Regions from separate parts of the Solibacillus sp. FSL K6-1523 genome, predicted to be linked through region 2. Evidence: riboswitches for the same ligand, from Rfam matches in the RefSeq annotation. Region 2 holds a riboswitch; the other holds the start of a gene.
The links. Region 2 has a riboswitch for glycine ahead of gcvT (glycine cleavage system aminomethyltransferase GcvT). Riboswitches for the same ligand answer to the same signal wherever they lie in the genome.

Region 1: another riboswitch for glycine. It lies ahead of MHI10_RS08825 (amino acid permease); the one in region 2 lies ahead of gcvT (glycine cleavage system aminomethyltransferase GcvT).

What each region holds. Positions count from the first base shown of each region.
Region 1 is NZ_JBBOSU010000001.1:1,855,493-1,863,868, forward strand. It holds gene MHI10_RS08795 (M20/M25/M40 family metallo-hydrolase) at 1-300, shown strand, start outside; gene MHI10_RS08800 (chemotaxis protein CheW) at 312-800, shown strand; gene MHI10_RS08805 (DUF1648 domain-containing protein) at 921-1,421, shown strand; gene MHI10_RS08810 (nucleoside 2-deoxyribosyltransferase) at 1,441-1,917, shown strand; gene MHI10_RS08815 (GNAT family N-acetyltransferase) at 1,960-2,529, shown strand; gene MHI10_RS08820 (AraC family transcriptional regulator) at 2,578-3,027, opposite strand; glycine riboswitch at 3,411-3,489, shown strand; gene MHI10_RS08825 (amino acid permease) at 3,674-5,011, shown strand; gene MHI10_RS08830 (DNA polymerase IV) at 5,102-6,340, shown strand; gene MHI10_RS08835 (MFS transporter) at 6,467-7,942, shown strand; gene MHI10_RS08840 (protoporphyrinogen oxidase) at 8,029-8,376, shown strand, end outside.
Region 2 is NZ_JBBOSU010000001.1:2,811,806-2,820,181, forward strand. It holds gene MHI10_RS13530 (hypothetical protein) at 1-149, opposite strand, end outside; gene MHI10_RS13535 (hypothetical protein) at 291-494, shown strand; gene MHI10_RS13540 (DUF4870 domain-containing protein) at 623-955, shown strand; gene MHI10_RS13545 (MerR family transcriptional regulator) at 975-1,736, shown strand; gene gcvPB (aminomethyl-transferring glycine dehydrogenase subunit GcvPB) at 1,937-3,403, opposite strand; gene gcvPA (aminomethyl-transferring glycine dehydrogenase subunit GcvPA) at 3,396-4,742, opposite strand; gene gcvT (glycine cleavage system aminomethyltransferase GcvT) at 4,764-5,867, opposite strand; glycine riboswitch at 6,003-6,109, opposite strand; glycine riboswitch at 6,113-6,205, opposite strand; gene MHI10_RS13565 (shikimate kinase) at 6,519-7,034, opposite strand; gene comGF (competence type IV pilus minor pilin ComGF) at 7,237-7,698, opposite strand; gene MHI10_RS13575 (type II secretion system protein) at 7,689-7,982, opposite strand; gene comGD (competence type IV pilus minor pilin ComGD) at 7,975-8,376, opposite strand, start outside.

The sequences.
Region 1 (8,376 bases), 960 kb from region 2:
GAAAATGGCGGTCGTGCCGAGGTTGAAGTAAAATTAATGTACCCAGGTTTCCGCGTGACGGAACAAGATAAAGTCGTTCAAATTGCGATGGCTGCGGTTGAAGCAGTAGACCGTACGCCATTACTAGGTATTTCTGGTGGCGGTAGCGATGCCAATGTAATCGCGGGGTTCGGTATTCCAACTGTTAATTTATCAGTAGGCTATGAGGAAATTCATACGACAAATGAAAGAATGCCAGTTGAAGAGTTAGAAAAATTAGCTGATTTATTAGTGGAAGTTGTGAAACAAACAACAAAGTAGGAGGTGGCAACATGAATTTTGAACAAGCGGTCGTGTTTGCATGTGGAAACGAAGAATATGCAGTGCCAATTGAGCAAGTTGTGTCGATTGAAAAGTTGGAGCGTGTTACACCGATTCCGCATTTACCGAGCTATTTATTAGGCTTCTCGAGAAATCGCGGAGAGCTAATTCCAGTAATTGATTTACAACGAATTTTATACAATCGTTCGACGTCGGGAGATATTGCCCGTGTCATCATTTTAAATACCGAGCTTGTGAATTATGGTTTATATGTTTCAGATGCGAGAGAAATTTTAAATATTGCGCCAGAACTGATTAAGCAAATGGGATTGGTGAATTATGAGAAAACGAAATATTTTACAGCGGTTGCGAATTTAGAAGACCGCATGATTTCTTGCATTGATCCCAATATTTTAGTCAATTCACTAGAAGGTATTCGTGAAATTGTTCAATACTTACACAAAATGCTTGAAAATGAAACAGAAGAAACTTCAATATAAAAGGGCTAGGCAAAAAAACGCATATCGAAAAATGATGTGCGTTTTTTCAAGTTGAATAGTTAACCAAATAATTGGAACTTTATAGCACCGCGACTCGTATATTTGGGAAGGATGGTGTTAATGAATACATATTATCGACCAGTTTTACAAATCGAGAAATCAACTTCAGAACGTGCAGCGAACGTCATTGGGTACGTATCACTTGTTGCAATGATTGTTTACTTGCTATTGAAATGGTTTTCATTACCAGCGGAAGTACCTGCACATTTCAATGCAGTTGGAGAAGTGGATCGCTGGGGGTCAAAATATGAACTTCTCATTTTGCCAGTTATCGCGATTGTGGTAACGTTTTTCATGGAGCTTATTGAACGGTATCCACATGTCCATAATTACCCGGAAAGGCTATGTGATGCGAATGTCCACGCCTTTTACTTAAATAGTCGGCAAATGTTAAACTATATGAAAAACATTGTAAATCTGTTATTTGCCTTACTTGTTTATGAAAGTATCAGCATTTCTTTAGGTGACGATACTTCACTAGGCATTTCATTTGCACTCATACTTGTCGCGTTGTTTGCCGTCATGATATGGAAAATAATTGTTAGTTCAAAAATTAAATAATTGAAATGGAGTAATAAAAATGAAAGCATATTTAGCAAATGGTTTATTTTCAATAGGAGATCGTTACGTCAATGAGGTGTTGGCAGCGAAAATACGTGAAGCTGTGCCAACGATTGAATTGTATGTGCCACAAGAAAATGCGGCGATTAATGATAAAAATAGTTATGCCAATAGTTTAGCGATTGCAGAGGCGGATTTAGCAAGCTTGCAAGTAAGTGATGTATTAATTGCTGTTATTGATGGCATTGAAATTGACTCAGGTGTAGCAGCAGAAATCGGTGCATTTTCTGCATTAAATCGACCAATTATTGCGCTGTTTTCAGATGTGCGCCAAATGGGACGTACAAATACGAAAAAAATTGAAGCGTTAATTGAAGACGGCACAGAAAATCAATTTATTTACCGCAATTTATTCGTTGTGGGACTCATTAAGCGAAACGGTAAAATTGTTACAACAATGGAAGAAGTAGTGGAAGAAATAAAGTTACATGTTTGAATGGGAGTTTTAAAACTAAACGTTAAAGGTGGGGAAAAGTAGATGAAAGTCTTAGAAAATGAAGTTGTGAAATTAGTACCAATTAACACTGAGCATATTGACGGAATATATAAAACAGCGCAGTTTCCTGAAATTTGGGAGCATTTGTCGGTAACATTATTTGACCTGGAAAGTGTTGTTCAATATGTAGAAGACGGTATAAAAAAGCGAGAAGCGAAAACCGATTTTCAATTCGTCATTATTGATGCACAAACAAATGAAGTAATTGGTTCGACTACTTTTATGGATATTTCAATGGCACATAAATGCCTCGAAATCGGCTCTACTTGGCTCACACCTGCATATTGGCGTTCAAACATAAATACAAACTGCAAATTTTTATTATTGCAACATGGTTTTGAAGAACTTGGTTTAAATCGCATTCAAATTAAAACAGGTCATGAAAATATCCGCTCGCAAAAAGCGATCGAGCGTCTAGGTGCCGTAAAAGAGGGCATTTTACGCAACCATATGATTCGAAAAGAAGGCACGATTCGCCATACTGTAATGTACAGTATTACAATTGAAGAATGGCCGGAAATGAAAAAACGTTTCTTGGCTGAGCTTTTATAAGGGAAATCAAAGTGGAAAAGGGCGTACAACCAGCCCTTTTCCATTTTTTTACTGTACAGGGACTAATATTTCACACAAATGGTTAGCGATCATTGTAGAAGTATATCTTTCAATAATGGGTTGTTCTCTGACGGCTAAATTATTTTTATCTATTTCAGAAAAGATAGTGCCCCAAAATTCGCTAACTGCCTCTTTTGTATGGTCAAGCAAGAAAATAGCATATTTCCCGCCAGCAAAAGTACCAACTTGAGCAGGTTCTTCCACTTGAAAAACTTTATCTATTACAACGCAAACATCATAACGACATTCTGCTTTAGGGGTCACCTCTGGGTTATCTTGTGGGATACCTAAAATTATAGAATTCTCAAATAACCCATTCAACTGTGCCCATCTTTTAAATGACTCCATTAATTCTTTATTTTGCTTTTCACCGTACGCTCCAACGTTACGGAAATAAGCAATCCTTGATTCAGGTAATTCTTCAATAGTTAATTGCATATTTTATTCCTCCCTTCCTAGAAAAGGTAATACGATATAAAATGTTTTTCAAGCTCTTTTTTAAAAAATTGGATTAGGTGCCGGTATAATTTACCGGTTATTTCCCTGCATAATAAAATTTAGAAAGGATTTCTTATTCGATAATTCTCTTCCTTATGAATAGAATTTAATAAAAATGTAAGAAATATGCTATTGAATACACCCATCACTAGTACTTATTGAAAATTCCTATTGTAATACAATAAATTAGTTGGTAGTATATGATATAGTACAATAATAGTGTTGGACGCGAGTTATTAGATGTTGGAAATTTTCAACACCAAATAGGCATACAAATGCATAAAGTATCATTGCGTAGATCGTTGTGGATAAAACTACAAACGGGAGCAGTTTCTGGAGAGAGCGCATCAATTGCGTCGCCGAAGGGTTCACAATCTCAGGCAAAAGGACAGAAGGGTAATAATAGTAGACGTTTTTTTGTGTTTAAAAACGTTGTTATTTTTTATTCTTAAGTTATAGAGACTGATTCCATTTTAGGGATCAGTCTCTTTTTTTCAGGAAAAATGATTCACCGCGAACCTCATCGCTATTATTTCGATCCATACGAAAAATATGGAGCAAAATAATGATATCGGAGGAAAACATCTTGGCACAACAACAGTTAAAACGAGAACTAAAAAATCGACATGTTCAATTGATCGCAATTGGTGGAACGATTGGGACAGGGTTATTTTTAGGCTCGGGTAAAGCGATTGCATTAGCAGGGCCATCTATTATTTTGGCGTATTTAATTGTCGGCATTGCACTATTTTTCGTTATGCGTGCATTAGGAGAATTATTACTATCAAAAGGCGGCTATCAATCCTTCACTGAATTTGCGACAGAATACATAGGGGATTGGGCAGGCTATGTGACAGGATGGACGTATTGGTTTTGCTGGATCATGACTGCAATGGCCGACATTATTGCGGTCGGCATGTACACACAGTATTGGTTTGACATCCCGCAATGGGTGCCAGCAATTGCTTGTTTAGTCGTATTACTAGGTTTAAATTTATTAACGGTAAAACTTTTCGGAGAGTTAGAGTTTTGGTTTGCGCTCATTAAAATTATTACGATTGTAGCATTAATCGTAATTGGCGTTATTTTATTAATTATTGGATTTGAAACAAACACAGGTCAAGTAGCCGTATCGAATTTGTGGGAACATGGTGGATTATTCCCGAATGGCGCATTTGGCTTCTTAATGGCCTTCCAAATGGTCGTATTTGCCTTCGTTGGGGTAGAATTAGTCGGTGTTTCGGCAGCGGAAACAGCGAATCCGCAAAAAAATATTCCTTCTGCGATTAATAAAATTCCACTGCGTATTTTATTATTTTACGTTGGTGCGTTATTCATCATTTTAACGATCAATCCATGGAATACATTAAGTGCGGAAAGCTCGCCATTTGTGCAAGTGTTTGCATTAGTCGGCATTCCAGTGGCAGCGGGATTAATTAACTTTGTTGTATTAACATCCGCAGCATCTGCCGGAAATAGTGGTTTATTTTCAACGAGCCGTATGTTGTTTAGTCTTGGCTCGAACAATCAAGCTTCAAAAAAATTCGGTACTTTAAATAAAAGAAGTGTGCCACAAAACGGTTTAATTTTTTCAGCAGTTGTCGTGTCAATTGGAGCGTTATTAAGTTATTTCATGCCAGAGGATGCTTTTGGAATTGTCACGACGATTAGTGCGATTTGTTTTATTTGGGTATGGAGCATCATTTTAATTTCGCATATTCTTTATAAAAAACGTCACCCAGAATTGCATGCAACTTCTACTTTTAAAGCACCATTAACACCGTTTATTAACTATTTAGTATTAGCTTTCTTCGCATTTTTACTTGTCATTATGGCGATTTCAGAAGCGACTCGAACAGCGTTAATGCTCACACCGCTTTGGTTTATTTTGCTATTCGTGCTTTATCGAATGAAAAGAAAATAACAAGTAGTCCGAACTTCACTGACTGAAGTTCGGATTTTTTTGATTCCAGTTATAATTCATATTAAAATAGAGGAAAAGGCGGTGGGAATAGTGGCGGGAAGGGTTATTTTTCATGTGGATATGAATAGTTTTTATGCGTCTGTTGAACAAGCACATGATCCGAGCTTAAAAGGAAAACCGATTGCGATTGCAGGGAATGTGAAAGAGCGTCGAGGGATTATTGTAACGAGCTCATATGAGGCAAGGGCGCATGGGATTTATACAACAATGACGGTTGGAGAAGCAATGAGAAAATGTCCACAGTTGCTATTATTACCACCCGATTTTGCTAAGTACCGGGTCGCAAGTGCGGCAATATTTACGATTTTACGAAGCTATACAGATTTAGTTGAACCTGTTTCGATTGATGAAGGTTACTTAGATGTTACCGAACGTTCGAAAACACAGCATCCTGTGAAAATTGCTGAGGAAATCCAGCAACGCATAATAACTGAACTAGATTTACCTTGTTCGATTGGCATTGCACCGAATAAGTTTTTAGCGAAAACCGCATCGGACATGAAAAAGCCACTCGGAATTACCGTACTGCGGAAGCGTGAAATCCAACAATTGTTATGGCCGCAAAAAGTGATTGAAATGCATGGTATTGGGGAAAGTACTGCTAAAAAATTAGCAACATTTGGGATTTTGACAATAGGCGATTTGGCAAATGCGGATGAACGGATGCTTCAAAACAAATTAGGGAAGAATGGGGTGCGCTTAAAAAATAGAGCGAACGGGATAGACGAGCGAAATGTCGATCCCAATTCGATTTATGATACGAAAAGTGTGGGCAATTCCACGACATTACCAAGGGATGAAACCGAATATTACATTTTGAAAGAGACGTTTGAAAAATTAAGTCGCAGTGTAGCAGAGCGTTTAAAGGCGAAATATTTAGTTGGTACAACGGTCAGTATTCAAATTCGTAATTTTGAATGGAAAAATCAAACACGGAGCAAATCGGTTCGAAATGCGCTTCAAAATGCGGATGCGATTTTTGATATTGCTTGGAAACTATTTACCCAAAATTGGGATGAAACTCCGGTAAGGCTCGTGGGGATTACCGTATCAAATGTTGTTGATCAAGCAGAAACGACGCAGCAATTGAATATATTTAACTTTGAACAGCATGCGAAAGACGAACCGATTGTTGAACTTGTTCAGTCAATCGAAAAGAAGTTTGGGAAAGGGAGTTTACAAAGGGGAGTACGCGCAAAAAAATCAAGTTATGCTTCTAAAACAAGCTTCAGTAAAGACTTTTTGGAAGATCATAAGCAAGATTTATAACGAGCACTGAATTTTTCTATATTTAGACACGAATCGACTATTTATCGGATGAATAATTGTTTCAAATAGGTTTCTTGTCCTACTCCATGCTATAATGAGATGTACGATTTTGCTATGGAGGAGGAGTTGGACATTCATCCGATACGTTTTTTAAGGATAATGGGAATATTAGATGGCGTATCACTTATTACGCTATTATGTATCGCCATGCCACTTAAATATTTTGCAAATATGCCAATTTTCGTCACGATTAATGGTAGTTTACACGGTGGGATTTTCGTTTTATATATAATCGCAATCGCCCTTGTTCAAATCCGCATTAGGTGGAATATTATTTGGTCCATTTCTGCCATTATTGTTGCATTTATACCGTTTGGTAACTTCATTTATGAGTTGAAATTAAAGAAAATGCAACCACAATTCCAAGTTAAACCAATTCCAAAGCAATGGCTTGTGTATGTCATCATTTTCTTCTCATTTTTTGATCTATTTGTACAGCTACCTGTTATGAGTACATATGCGCTATCTATTGGTGCGACGACATTTATCGCCGGAATTGTTGTAGGCATGTATTCCTTTATGAATACGTTTGGTAATATATTTTCTGGCGTTTTTACAGACAAAATAGGGGCTTTTAAAATACTTGTTTTTGGCTTAATTGCGTCTGTTCTATCATTGTTCGCGTATCAATTTGTTGATGACACGACAACTTTATTAATTGTCCGTTGTATACATGGCTTTAGTAGTGGTTTTATAACACCAGCTGCTTTTACGTTATTAGCGAACACTACGGCAAATTCAAAGCAGGGGAGCGGAAGTGCGATTACGGGTTCCTTTGTAGGAATCGCGGCAATTGTTGGTCCTGCTACGAGTGGTATTTTAGCGAGTAAAATTTCTGTACCAAATGTGTTAAGTTTAGTTGCCCTATATGGATTGTTATCATTAATAGGGATGCTTTTATTTTTACGGAAGACGCCACTCACTAAAAAATCAAGTTCACAGAAAAAAGACAAGTTTCAATGGAATAATGGGTTAATGAAAGCATATGGAGGCGCATTTTTCCTTATGTTTTCACAAGGTGTTTTAGCTTATTTATTGCCGATGTACGTGGAAGATTTGGGATATAGTTCGCGTATGTCCGGTACGTTATTGAGTGTTTTTGGGATTGTTGCGGTATTAGTGTTCCTATTGCCAACAAACCGAATTTTTGATTATCTCAACTCAAGCTATACATTACTCATTGGTGTGACGGTGTTAGGAACTAGCCAAGTTATTATTGGGCAATCCACAACGTCTTTAACATTGTACGCCGCGCTTGCATTTTATGGAGTGGGATTCGCCTTTTTCTTCCCAGCGATTAATTCCATTTTGGTCGAATCTACGACAAAAGAAACGCGTGGGAAAGCATATGGCTTTTTTTATGCCTTTTTCTCCATGGGCGTTGTTGCAGGTTCATTCTTGCTTGGAACACTAGATTTAACCGGAACAGCAGGATTTTTGTTTACAGGGCTCGTTTTATTTTCATTTAGTGCAGTAATTATTGTTTCTACAATTCGCTCAAAGCAAGATTCTATTTCTTGGCGAAAAAAAGTAAATGATTGACGAGCAATTTTTAAAAAGTGATTTATTTATATAGTAAGATACATCAAATCGCATGTGTCCATTGGAAGTAAGAGAGGAAGAATAGGATGATTTTAAATTTAGAAGTAGTAGAACGTTGTAGTAAAGAAACAGAAGAAACAATTGCGGTTGCAGAAGCAGCATTTATAAATACACCGATTAGCTATTTAAAAGAAAATCAAAGCGAGTTTATTTTTGCGCAAAGTACGCAATTTCAAGACATTCGTATTGATGAAATGGCGCTTGAATTCGATGATGCCTTTCGTTTATATACGGCACTTTTTGGTTTAAAGGTACAAAAAAAACATAGTGATGCCATTCGTCGTTACTTAAAAGAAAATGTAAAATCTGCATTAGGCAGCAGCAGTGCTTCTTTTTCTATGCAAGAAGGTTTATGGGAGCTAAATGTTGCGGTG
Region 2 (8,376 bases):
TACAGTTCAGGATTGTATATATATTTGACATTCCAATATGTTCCCTCGCCGTAGAAGATCACCTCATCCGCAATATAGGTTTGTTTCATTGATGAACAAGCTGTCAAAGTAAGTATAAGAAAAATATCAAATAACACTCTCAACTTCATTTTCAAGTCACCTCTTTAGTAGTTAGTACCCTACATAAAACCATATTGAATTTTTAATACTTTCATTATAACTGGACTTTGTTAAAATTGGTATGTAATGTAAAATCCAACAAGTCATCAGAAGGGAGAGGGGTACTATTCATGGATTCTGAACAAATAAGAAGTATGGCTGTAATTTTCATCATCCTATATTTCGTTATTTATTTCGCTGTTAAACACGCAATTGATAAATCAGTGATTGGACAATCTTTAATAATGCGTGAGGAAACGCAAAAGGTAATCATTCCGGTAAGTGATGATGAAATTGAGAAAGAGTTAGAAAGTGATTTTCAATCGAAGGAGTAGGTGAATACAAAAGCTAAGATTAAAAATTCCACATATAAACTTTTACTTTTATACTTGAACCTCCAGTCACGTCACCTTTTATAATGAATTTAGTTACCAAATAATTTATTCAACTGGAGGGGAATTTTATGAAAAAGGAAAGTTTATTAAACAGGGTATTAGCATGTTTAATGCATTTGTTTTCACTTTTATTAACTTTCATTTTACCGATATTAGTATATTTCTTATCAAAGGGTAGAAATGATTATTTTACTAATCACGCAAAAGAAGGGATGAATCTTCATTTCACTTTCTTTCCGGTTTTCCTAATATTATCTTTTGTATCTAAAAAAATAAGTGTGGTTTCTGTTCTATCTTTTTCACTTATTATTTTGGAAACTATATTAATATTAGTTGCTACGATTTATACATTAAAGGGGAAAAAGTTCTCTTACCCGGTGATTAAATATTTTAAAGTATAAAATGAAGATGTTCTACGAGGTGATAATATTGGATAAAAATCTATTTACTATTGGAGAATTAGTTCAAAAATCTGGTGTAAATATCAGAACTCTTCGATATTATGACAGTTTAGAGTTGCTGAAACCAAGTGATTATACAGAGGGTGGACATAGATTATATTCAAAGGAAGATTTAACTTTATTACAAAAAATTAAAGCTTTAAAGTTTATAGGTTTCCCACTCAAAGAGATTAAAGATATATTAGAAGAACCTAATGTTGAAAGTGAAGTTTTTATTAAATCTTTAACTTTTCAAAAGGATTTATTTGAAGCGAAAAAACTTGAGATTAACCAAATTGTAACTAATTTAAATCACCTCATTAATATAACAGAAAATGAGGAAATCATTAATGTAAATGTGTTTTGCTCAATGCTACAAAAGTTAATATTTAAAGAAGATAATGAAAGATGGCTTCAAGAGCATTTTTCTAAGGATATTACTGATTCATTATTGGAAATTACTAAACAAGAGGAAATCGATTTAGATAAAAAGTGGAATAACATACTGACTAAAATTAAACGGTTAGTTTCTACTAACGCCAATCCTTCCTCAAAAGAAGCTCAAGAAACAATCGAATTATTACTAAAATTAATGGATGAAACGGCAAAGGGAAAATTAAATTCGATTAAAGAAAATTTACCATCAGCACAATCATTGGCATTCCCTAGTCCTTTTACCGAAGATGAGCAAAAGTTCATAAAACAAGCTATTGCGTATCGCCGAGATAAAAAACCTATTTGACTGCCCTTTTTTGGCTATTATCCGATGTTTTTTGTCTATTAACACCCGAATTTTGGCTATAATCAAAGTAAATTTGGCTATTAAAGGACATGAATTGGCTATTATCCAAATTCCGAACCAAGCCCCTCCTAGCTATCCACAAAAAAACAACAGCCTATCAAAATCACGAGGATTTGATAGGCTATTGTAATATTTAGCAGTTAAACTTCTTTCGTATAACGTAAAATCGGCGTACGTGCTGCACGCGTTTCGTCTAAACGATTAATAACTGTTGTATGTGGTGCTTCTTGAACGATTGAAGGGTTTTCCATCGTTTCTTTAGCGATTTGAATCATTGTGTCACAGAATGCATCTAATGTTTCTTTTGATTCTGTTTCAGTTGGCTCGATCATTAACGCCTCTTCCACATTTAATGGGAAGTACGTTGTTGGTGGATGGTAGCCAAAGTCTAACAGGCGTTTTGCGATATCAAGTGTACGTACACCTAATTTCTTTTGACGACGACCTGATAATACAAACTCATGTTTACAATGACGATCAAAAGGTAAATCGAAATGCTCTTGTAAGCGACGCATCATGTAGTTTGCATTTAATACGGCATATTCTGTTACTGCTTTTAAGCCGTCTGGACCCATTGTACGGATATACGTATAGGCACGAACGTTAATACCGAAGTTACCGTAGTATGGTTTTACACGTCCGATTGATTGTGGACGGTTGTAATCGAAGTGGAACGTACCATCTTCTTTTTTCACTAATACTGGCTTTGGTAAGTATGGAATTAAGTCTGCCTTTACCCCTACTGGACCTGAACCTGGACCACCGCCACCGTGTGGACCTGTAAATGTTTTGTGTAAGTTTAAGTGTACGCAGTCAAAGCCCATATCGCCAGGACGTGCTTTACTCATAACCGCGTTTAAGTTTGCACCATCATAGTACACTTTACCGCCTACTTCATGAATAATCGCCGCCATATCTAAAATATTTTCTTCAAATAGACCAAGTGTATTCGGGTTTGTTAACATTAGTGCCGCTGTATCTGGACCAACAACACGACGTAAATCTTCAAGGTCAACCAAGCCGTCTTCACCTGATTTGATTGTAATTGTTTCAAATCCTGCTACTGTTGCAGAAGCTGGGTTTGTACCGTGTGCTGAGTCAGGAACGATGACTTTATTACGGTGCCCTTCTCCGTTTGCTTCATGGAAAGCGCGGATCATCATTAATGCTGTCCACTCACCATGTGCACCTGCAGCTGGTTGTAATGTTACTTCATCCATACCTGTAATTTCTTCTAATGAAGTTTGTAAATCATATAATAATTCCATTGCACCTTGCACCGTTGACTCATCTTGTAATGGGTGAACGTTAGCAAAACCAGAAAAACGTGCAACTGATTCATTAATTTTTGGATTGTACTTCATTGTACAAGAACCAAGTGGGTAGAATCCTGAATCTACGCCGTGGTTACGACGAGATAATGCTGTATAGTGACGCATAATATCAAGCTCAGATACTTCTGGAAGATCTGCTGCTTCCTCACGAACAAGCTCAGCTGGTAATAAATCTGTCAGGTCGAAATCTGGTACGTCTAATGGCTCTAAGTTATAGCCTACGCGACCTTCTTTCGTAATTTCAAAAATGAGTGATTGGTTTTCGTTATGCATTGTGAGCCCCCATTTCCGCAACAAGCGCATCAATTTCTTCTTTTGTGCGAATTTCTGTTACTGCGATTAATGCGTGATTTTCTAATTCTGGGTAAACACGACCTAAGTCAAATCCACCGATAATGCCTTTTTCAATTAAAGCTTTATTAATTTCAGTTACTGATTTATTCGTTTTTACTACGATTTCATTGAAGTGCGCACCTTGATAAAGCACTGTAAATCCAGCTGCTTCGAAAGCATTTTTCGCATAGCGCGTCTTCACGATGTTTTGCTTCGCCATTTCTTGCATACCTTGTTTGCCAAGTGCTGTCATTGCAACTGATGCTGCAAGTGCAAGTAATGCTTGGTTTGAACAGATGTTAGAAGTCGCTTTATCACGACGGATATGCTGTTCACGTGCTTGTAATGTTAATACGTAACCACGACGGCCATCTTGGTCAACTGTTTCACCAACTAAACGACCTGGTACTTTACGCATTAATTTCGTTGTTACTGCGAAATAACCACAGTGAGGACCACCGTAACCTTCTGCAATACCAAATACTTGTGCATCACCAACTGTAATGTCCGCACCTAATTTACCTGGAGGTGTTAATACGCCAAGTGCTAATGGGTTTGCTGAAACGATGAATAATCCTTTTGCATCATGCGCAATATCCGCCATTGCTTGTAAATTTTCTACTTGACCGAAGAAATTTGGATATTGAACGATGACACCTGCTGTTTGATCATCTATTAATTCTTTTAATGCTTCAACGTCTGTTACGCCATCTTTCGTTGGAATCGTAACAACTTCGATTGATTGACCATATGCATAAGTAGCAACAACATCTTGATATTCTGGATGTACTGCACCCGATACGAATAATTTTTTACGACGTGTATGACCTGCTGCTAACATACCTGCTTCAGCTAGTGATGTACCGCCATCATACATAGAAGAGTTCGCTAAATCCATGCCCGTAAGTTCAGCAATCATCGTTTGGTATTCAAAGATTGCTTGTAATTCCCCTTGAGAAATTTCAGGTTGGTATGGTGTGTATGCTGTATAAAACTCTGAACGTGAAATAACGTGGTCTACGATAACTGGTTTATAGTGATTGTAAACACCCGCGCCTAAAAACGATACGTTCGTTGCTGTATCTTTATTTTTCGCTGCTAGTTGTGCCAATTCTTTCGATAAGGCCGCTTCTGATTTCGCTGCTTTAATATTATATAAACCTTTAAAGCGTACTTGTTCAGGTATGTCCTCAAATAGCTCATCCACACTAGAAACTCCAATACGCTCTAACATTTCTTGCTTGTCTTGTTCCGTCATTGGTAAATAACGATGTTTCATACGTAACCCTCTTTTCGAATTTTATTTAATGCGTTTATAAAATGGTTTTTCAACAATAACCGCTTTTGCGAATTTATTGCGAATTTCGATTTCCAATTCTATTCCAACTTCTGCAAATGTTGCGTCAATTAAAGCCATTCCAATATTGCGTTTAGTCATTGGTGATTGTGTACCCGTTGTTACTTCACCGATTTCTTGACCATCTTTAAATACTTTATAGCCGTGACGTGGAATGCCTTTATCAATCATCTCAATGCCAACAGATTTACGTGTTAAACCCGCTTCTTTTTGAGCGATTAACGCTTCTTGTCCGATGAATTTCGTTTCTTTTTGAAGTTTTACGGCAAAGCCAATTCCAGCTTCTAATGGCGTAATGTCTTGTGAAAGTTCTTGACCATATAATGGTAAGCAAGCTTCAAAACGTAACGTATCACGTGCACCTAAACCAGCCGCAATAACACCTTGCTCTTTACCAGCATCTAAAATTTTATTCCATAAATCAACAATCGCAGCTGGAGCTCCGTAAATTTCGAAACCGTCCTCACCTGTGTACCCACTGCGTGAAACTATTACAGAATGACCCGCGACATTCACATTATCTTGGAATTTGAAGTACTTAATAGTCGTTAAGTCTGTATCTGTTAACGTTTGTAATACTTCTTCGGAAAGCGGTCCTTGTAGGGCAATTTGAGCAAATTCATCCGAGGCATTTGTAATTGTCACATCGCCTTCTAAATGTTCGTTCATCCAAGCGAAGTCTTTATCTGTATTAGATGCATTCACACATAGTAAATAACGGTTTTCTTCTAAACGATATGTTAATAAATCGTCGACTACACCGCCGTTTTCATAGCATAATGCGCTATATTGTGCGCCGCCAATCGCAATTTTAGAAATGTCATTTGATAGTAATTTTTGTAAGTATGGTAAAGCATCCGGACCTTCCACGAAAATTTCACCCATATGTGAAACATCAAATAGGCCTGCACGGTTACGAACTGCATCGTGTTCTTCCTTAATTGAAGAGAATTGTACCGGTAAATCCCAACCACCAAAATCAATTGTTTTCCCACCGTATTTTGCATATTCATCAAAAAGCGGTGTTCGTTTTAATTCATTTATCATGTATAGTCCTCCTTAAATTATGTAATCACTTTTAGTTGCATGGTTCGCTTTGATTTTGTCCTTTTATAGGAATAAAGAAGCTTAAAACCATAAAAGGGCAAAAAAATAGACAGACGAATCCCTTTTAATGAGATTCTCTGTCCTTGCACCTGAAAGTTACACCTAAAATTGAAATTCCCTTCACATTTTAGGCTTTCCCCTTTGGTGGCTGTAATAGTACAACATCACAGCTCTCTCCAGAGTTGCGTCCAATACGAGTCTTTTTGCCTGAGAGATTCATAGACCCTCTATTTGCTCCTTCGGCGACGTGACTTCACGTTCTCTCCCCGTATCTTCATCCGCATTACTATATAGCTAAGTTAATCTATATCAATTATGCCTCGGCGTAATTGCGTCCAGATTTTTCGAGGGCCCACAGGACGTGGGTCAGTCAGCAGTTGTCACACGATGTGACGTTTTTAGGCTGACTTCCTTCTTCTCTTAAAAATCTGTGACATCCGCCGGGGCTTGACTTGATTCAACCGAGGTTTGAACCCCGGTTGAATCAAGTCAATTAAGATAACTCTTAGCCATATCCTAACATTGAATGTAATGAGAACGCAATCTTTTTTTAATAATAGATAAAACACGAACCTAAACAACAATTCCACATCAATTGTTCGACTTTAGGCGATTCACTTGAAAGCCTATATACTCAACTATTTGCCTTAACGAACGATTGGCTGTCAATACTTGAATATGACCTGCTTCCCGGTAAATTTTCCTTCTGTACAAATACAGTTCTTTCAATTCTTGCTCTGTGGATGTTTGAACGATTGGACGATTTTTATCATTTCGAATACGCATATAAATATCATCAAAAAGTGCATCTAAGAAAAATACCAAGCCTGTCCGTCGCATAATTCTACGATTTTCTTCACGAATCGCAACGCCACCGCCTGTCGCAATAATGCAAGCTTCATCTCGGAAAGAGCGTAAAAACTCAGTTTCAATCTCTCGAAAGCGCGATTCTCCATATTTTTCAAATATCTCGGGTATTGTCATCCCTTGTTGCCTTACAATTTCATGGTCCATATCATAGTAAGGCATTTTAAGATAATAACTTAAGCGCCTTCCGATCGCACTTTTTCCACATCCCATAAAGCCAACTAAATATATTTTTCGCATGCAAATCACCTTCTTCTATAAACGTGCTACTTCAATTCATTATTCATTCAAAGTACTTAGTATATTTATCGTAGCACGAACGTAAATAGATTCCAATGAATTATATGTTTTTAATTGTGCAAAATAGGCATTTGTATATAGTAATACAGCCCCTGTCACAATAAATAATAAAATAATTGCACATGGAAAAATAATTCCCCGTTCATTCTTTAGCAACTGGCAAAACCATACGCCTTTCCCTCCTCGTCCCATCACGCATCACAACTTTCACTAATATTTCATTATTATCGACTAGTAAATTCCACGATCCCACATAAGGTAAGAGGATTTCATTCCCACCTAAATTGGAGCGTTTACGAATATGCAATTCAGAACGATCAAAAACAAAATACTTCCCATCTTCCGCATCAAGTAACTCCATTTGTAAACTAGAGCTAGAATTCAGCATCCCGGTTACCGAACGTGCATTGTACTGATTTAAATCATAAATAAATAACTCCCAATTGACTTCATCCTTCATTTTGTCCAGGTTAATAATATCTCGAAACCAAAAAATTAAGAGTAAGCTTATATTGGCAAATAAAATAAAAATCATGAGTTGAAAAATACTTTCCAAAAATGTAAAGCCCTGTTCATTTCGCAAATACCCATTCTTTACACGCATAGTTCATATTCCTCTAAATCGGCATCATACTTGACACAAACTGAACCTAAATCAAAATTCCAAAAGTATGAAATACCTTCAATCTCTTGCACGCCACTCCATTCGCCATATCTTTGCTGCAGTAATGCGCCATTGAAAGCCACTTCAGCCGCATGTGTTTGCCGTTTTTGTCCCTCCAACTGCTGTTTCATATGGAAAGTTAGCGGAACGAGGCTCGCACTTAGAAAAAATAAAATCACAACAGCTAACAATGCCTCGACAAACGAAAAGCCTTGTTCAGTCATCCCTTGTTAACCTTCCTTTCCCTATGTTAATTTTGTAGCCATACATTTCCTCCTCATAATAAAAAGCCATGCTTCCGAACGATTGCAAATTGCCATTGACTCGAAAATGTAACCTCGGATTCGGTGTGGATACATGGAATTCCATCCCTTCTGGAAGTTGCATCGTATCAATCACTTCCGCGCCTACATAATACCTAATAACTAATTTTGTATTATCATACACATCCATTACGATAGCCTTTTGTTCTTCAATCGCTGTCATTTGTGCCATGCGAATTAATAATTCCACTTCGTCCATCGTTTTTAATACGGTGAGCCGATTAAGTTTACTATTTGAAAAATAAAATATGGATGAACATAAAATTACCATAATGGCTAGTACGATTAACATTTC